Agarilytica rhodophyticola: one gene and its partner. The protein of the gene in region 1 interacts with the protein of each later gene in a pairwise test. Links are inferred from orthologs where the notes say so. Each region holds a gene or a part of one and is shown in the gene's direction. Other genes may lie near its edges.

Region 1 (2,841 bases):
CGTTGAGGCCATGGTGCGTGTGATTATCGGTGCAGAAAAACAACCTCAGGCGGAAACCAGAGTGACACCTGATGAAGAGGGTGGCAAGGCGATCAATGAATCAATTGCTTTGGCGACTATGTATACGGCAGATAAATTGAAGGGTATAAGAGGTATAGCAGCACTTACCGAAACAGGGTCGACACCTTTATTGATGTCTCGCTGTGGTACACGCTTACCTATTTTTGCATTTTCTCACGATACCGCCACCTTGCGACGAGCTGCGTTATTCCGAGGTGTACAAACGGTGTTGTTTGATAATCGTAGTATTCCTTCTGCGGAGATAAACCGTGGGGCGGTTGAAGAATTGCGCCGTCAGGAAATTGTACAAGATGGTGATCTGATTATCTTATCCAAAGGTGATGTTAACGAGCTGGGCGGCACCAATACGATGAAGATTCTTCAGGTGGGGCAATATATTGCCTAATTAAGCGCTGTCTTATGTCGCTGGCGTTCTATCCATATACAAAGGGAGGCTGTTAATAGCCTCCCTTTGTATTTCGGTGTTTGTCGCTAGTTACTGCTCGATAGCTAGCTGTAGCATCATCAATATACAGCATACTCTGCTTTACGAAGTTAAGTCTGCTGATTGTAAATATTTAAGTATTTTGTGTGTTACTGGTTTGAGATTTTGACTTCATCTGTGTTTGCTCGATGGTTTTTTGCATATAAGCATAGTAATCATCGATTAGGGAGCGAGTTAGGTTACGTCTTTCAGCAGATTTGCGGCGCTTCCTATGATACAGATCAGCAGCAATATTTTTGCAAGGGTCGAGGTCAAATCTCCGGTCTGTGCCCCGTCGCCTATTAACAAATACTAATTTTTGTGTCATTCCGCTAGGCCTTTTACTTTATTAGCTATGGGTGAAATGTAAACATTTACAATCAATATGTTACGTATTTTTTACATATATTACAGATGATTTCTATAAACTAATTCTCAACAGTAAACCATCATACAAGAGCAATACTTGAGTTAAATCAGACAAAGTCTCTTTTGTATACATGTTTGCTTAGTTTTTCTGCAAATATATCGAACTATGAACTTATACCATAAGAACATAATCAAAGTCGATCTATGTTTAGGAGTTTTAATACTAATGAGGAATTACCCATGAGCGAGATGCGAGATAGAATCGAGCAAAAGCTGCAGCAGCAACTGAAACCTACATACATTAGCGTTGTGGATGAAAGCCACGGCCACAATGTGCCGCAAAATGCCCAAACTCACTTTAAAGTGGTTATGGTGTCCTCATCGTTTGATGAACTACGAGCTGTTAAACGCCACCAAAATGTCTATTCTATTCTGCAAGAAGAGCTATCTGGCAGCGTCCACGCGCTTGCTCTGCACCTCTATTCTGTTAAGGAATGGTCTGAACATGGCAATGTTCCGGATTCTCCTGCTTGCCTCGGTGGCAGTAAGAGTAATAGTTGATATATCTCAACATGTTTGGTGTTTCGTCGTAGTATCCTTTAGAATCGTGCTCCATTTTTCACCAAATTATAGTTTTTGAGTTAATCTAATGACCCACCCCTTAGTTATATGTGCTTTATATAAATTTGTCTCTCTCCCAGACTACCGTGAAATGCGTGAACCTTTGCTAAATTTTTGTGCTGAAAATGGTATTAAAGGCACATTGCTATTAGCCAATGAAGGTATCAATGGCACTATTGCTGGTTCCAGAGAAGGGATTGATGCGGTGTTAGCGTATCTTAAGAACGATCCTCGTTTGGCTGATATTGTTTACAAAGAATCACATGACGATGAGCAAGCGTTTTACCGAATGAAAGTAAAACTTAAGAAAGAAATCGTCACCATGGGGGTCGAATCTGTCGACCCTAATAAAATTGTCGGCACTTATGTTAAGCCTAAGGATTGGAATGCATTGATTAGTGATCCAGATGTCACTGTTGTCGATACTCGTAACTACTATGAATACGATATTGGGACATTTGAAAATGCCATAAACCCCGAAACTGAGACGTTTCGTGAATTTCCCGCCTATGTCGCCAACCATTTAGACCCTCAAAAAAACAAGAAAGTGGCAATGTTTTGCACTGGAGGCATTCGCTGCGAAAAGTCGACAGCTTATCTCAAAGAGCAGGGCTTTGATGAGGTCTTCCATTTAGAAGGTGGTATCTTAAAGTACCTCGAAGAAGTTCCCGCAAGTGAAAGTATGTGGAAAGGAGAATGCTTCGTTTTTGATAACCGTGTATCGGTAAATCACGATCTTGAGAAAGGACAATATGATCAATGTCATGGTTGTCGTCACCCTATCACAGAAGAAGAAAAGTTGTCAGACAAATATATGGAAGGTGTTGCTTGCCCGCGTTGCTTTGATAAGCAGACGCCTGAACAGCATGCTCGTTTTTCTGAACGACAAAAACAGATGCAGCTTGCTAAGTCCCGTAACCAACTTCATATTGGCGCCCCACCTCCTGGGCGCCAAGTTAGAAGTGCGAAAGGTTAAAATCTAAAATCTAAAACGAATAGACTCTGGATAAGGGCTTTTCTGGAAGTCGCATCTCTCTATAGGTATCTTTATAGCGTTAGTTGCGCTTTTTAGATCTCATGCACTTTCAATATATTTTCTTGCCAACAGACCGGTCGGTCTGTTAGTCTTTCTTTTAATTGTAATTAATCACGCCGTTCTCTCGTGCTGAGAGAGTATTAATACGACACTATGCAGTAAATAGTAGGAAACATAAGTAAGCTATATGGCTCAGTCTCGAGATTCAGAACTAACGCGTCAACATATTTTGAATATCACTGCTGATGAAATGCGCGTCAATGGTTTTAAG
Region 2 (2,927 bases), 3.3 Mb from region 1 along the record:
CTGACAGGCGAAATACTTACCTGTGCGGCCATTACCTGTTTGAATCTCATCGATAATTAGAAGCCAGTTATTCTGGTCGCAGAGTGAGCGTAAATCTTTGAGATAGTCTTCATCTGGCACATGAACACCGCCTTCGCCTTGCACCGGTTCCACCATAACTGCCACAGTATTAGCATTGGCGACTTCTTTGACTGCCGCTAGATTGTTATAGGGAACGTGTGTAAAGCCTGAGAGTAGGGGAGCAAATCCTTGCTTAACTTTTGGATTGCCGGTGGCGGTTAGCGTCGCCATTGTTCTGCCATGAAAGCTCCCGGTGGTGGTGATGATCTCGGGTGATCCGATACCGCGCTCTTGGCCGTATTTACGAGCAATCTTTATTGCTGCCTCATTGGCTTCTGCGCCTGAGTTAGAAAAGAAGACTTTGTCCATACCTGATATATCGATAAGCGCTTTTCCCAGTCGCTGTTGAGGTTCGATATTGTACAAATTAGAACAGTGGATAAGGGTTTTGGCTTGTTGACAAATTGCGTCGGTGACTTTGGGATGATTATGGCCAAGACCGCATACGGCAATGCCGGCTACGGCATCAAGATAGCGCTTACCTTCGCTGTCCCATACATAGGCACCGTCGCCTCTGACTAGCGTGATGTCTCGCTCACCATAGGTATTAATAAGCGCAGATCCTGACATGTATTGCTCCTATTTTACGTATTATTTACGTGCGTTATGTCGGTCTTACATAAGTTATACAAGTTACATAAGATATAAAAATTGTTTCAAAAGATTTGCCATAGCAGCAACTAAGCTGCAACAAATAACCGAAGCCGCTATTGAGTTTATTCAGCATTCTATAAATAAATGCAGATTTTTCAAAGCGTTGAAGCATAGATTGCTATGTTGTCCAGCGACTAGAGAGTATTACCGTTCAGGTAGCTGACGCTTAATGAATTGCCTTATTTAGTTGTTATTTCTCAGACAGCCGTATTTGTAGGAATAATTTTCTTTAACTAAACGCCTAAGCTAGGATAGAATGGCGAATAGTTGAGTAAATAGCTCGGTTTTTGTTGTACGAAAATAAAATTGTAAATTTTGCAAACGTAAGTAGCGCAAATGCTACATATATAGTCAAACAAATAGCTAAACAAACCGAGATACGAGTAATAAGCGAGGTTTTGCCACCATGGACATCATGGATACTATCAAGAAACAAATCGAAGAAAACCCTATCATCCTTTACATGAAAGGGTCTCCAAATGCCCCCCAGTGCGGTTTTTCACAAAGAGCTACCCAAGCAATTATGGCGTGCGGCCAGCGCTTTGCCTATGTTGATATTCTATCTAACCCTGATATCCGAACTAACTTACCAAAGTACGCAAATTGGCCAACCTTTCCACAGCTTTGGGTAAATGGTGAATTAGTCGGTGGCTGTGACATTATTACTGAGATGTATGAAAATGGTGAACTCAAAACACTAATCGATTCAGTCGATATTGAAAGCTCTGATAACAATTCATAACGTAGCTTCAGGCACGATGCATATTCGCTAGTGCCTAGGTTCATATCCTATATTTAGTCCAAGCCTTGTCTGTATTTTGTTCAAAATATGCCGTTGAGTTGTCTGTTTGGTATAAAAAAGAAACAATAACTGCATTCAAGGTTGCCAGTTTAATGTGTGGGCTACTAAAGCACGTGGCTTTTAAGCTATTATTTTACCTATAACTGCCAGCTGTTCACGGCGGGTTTTTTTCTACACGTTTTATAACTACGGTGCTTTTGATTAAATCTATGACATTTATGCCCAAGCAGATAATTTGGTAGCCCTTGATGTCGCTGAATATTCCTGGATATAAAATTCTTCGTACTCTTGGCCGTGGTGGTATGGCGACTGTATATCTTGCGGTACAAGAAATCTTTGAGCGCGAAGTCGCGCTTAAAGTGATGTCGAAGGCTTTAGCTGAAGATCCCAATTTTGGCCAGCGTTTTTTTCGTGAGGCAAAAATTGTGAGTAAGCTGGTGCATCCCAATATCGTGACGGTTCACGATGTTGGAATGCATGACGGCTATTGCTATCTCTCAATGGAATATATAGATGGCAAAGACTTAAAGCATGTGGGGCGGCGCTTAAGTCTGCGCGAAAAAATGGAAATGATTAAGGATATAACCAAGGCCCTGGATTACGCCGGTGGTAAAGGCTATGTGCATCGCGATATAAAGCCAGAAAACATTATGTTCCATTCGTCGGATGGGCGTGCCGTACTTATGGATTTCGGTATCGCACGCACAGCGGAGTCCGATACCATGGTGACTCAAGTTGGCACTGCGATTGGCACACCTCACTATATGAGCCCGGAGCAAGCGAAGGGCAAAAATGTAGATTCTCGTTCTGATATTTATAGTTTAGGCGTAGTGTTTTATAAAGTGTTGGCTGGAAAAGTACCATATGATGCTGAGTCCGCCGTAGCTATTGGTATTAAACACATTACCGAGCCTGTTCCGACACTCCCTAAAATATATGCAGGTCTGCAGCCTATCCTCGATCAGATGATGGCGAAGGATGTGAATAAACGTTATCAGAACGCTAAAGCATTAATGGCCGACTTAGAAAGCATCGATATTGATACCATTGAGCATGCAGCCACGTTTGCTCTACAAGCGTCGGTGGCTCGTAGCAATGCAGACGAGGAAATGACAACTCTTAGCCATACTGGTGATGAGAAGGCTGAGGCTTTTGAAGTCGATGATGACCACATTAGTATGGTGGATGCTTTTCCTGACTACAATGTTGCCAATGAAAACCTGAACGATGAAAAGAAAGCTGTTCTGCCTTGGTTTGTAGCCGCTATATTTGTTATGTCGGTGATAGTGGTTTTTACCCATTTTAAAAAGCCTGAACTATTCGAGCCCTGGTTGAGTCACGTAATGGGTGA

Evidence for each region.
Region 2: the proteins of BVC89_RS09840 (region 1) and grxD interact in binary tests that used the Escherichia coli proteins (3 or more experiments, as listed by UniProt). The link is inferred for Agarilytica rhodophyticola from one-to-one orthologs.

What each region holds. Positions count from the first base shown.
Region 1 is NZ_CP020038.1:2,323,385-2,326,225, forward strand. Bases 52-2,813 are described here. They hold BVC89_RS09840 (BolA/IbaG family iron-sulfur metabolism protein), read left to right. Parts: upstream 52-1,153; coding sequence 1,154-1,474; downstream 1,475-2,813. Other genes in these bases: pyk (pyruvate kinase), read left to right, coding at 52-466; BVC89_RS09835 (hypothetical protein), read right to left, coding at 639-872; trhO (oxygen-dependent tRNA uridine(34) hydroxylase TrhO), read left to right, coding at 1,563-2,510; BVC89_RS09850 (TetR/AcrR family transcriptional regulator), read left to right, coding at 2,758-2,813. Also shown: more of pyk, read left to right, coding at 1-51; more of BVC89_RS09850, read left to right, coding at 2,814-2,841. UniProt on the Escherichia coli protein: Transcriptional regulator that plays an important role in general stress response. Has many effects on cell morphology, cell growth and cell division. Acts by regulating the transcription of many genes, including dacA (PBP-5), dacC (PBP-6), ampC and mreB.
Region 2 is NZ_CP020038.1:5,643,848-5,646,774, reverse strand. The notes cover bases 1-2,848. They hold grxD (Grx4 family monothiol glutaredoxin), read left to right. Parts: upstream 1-1,180; coding sequence 1,181-1,516; downstream 1,517-2,848. Other genes in these bases: BVC89_RS23430 (serine/threonine-protein kinase), read left to right, coding at 1,825-2,848; BVC89_RS23440 (acetylornithine transaminase), read right to left, coding at 1-690. Also shown: more of BVC89_RS23430, read left to right, coding at 2,849-2,927. UniProt on the Escherichia coli protein: Monothiol glutaredoxin involved in the biogenesis of iron-sulfur clusters.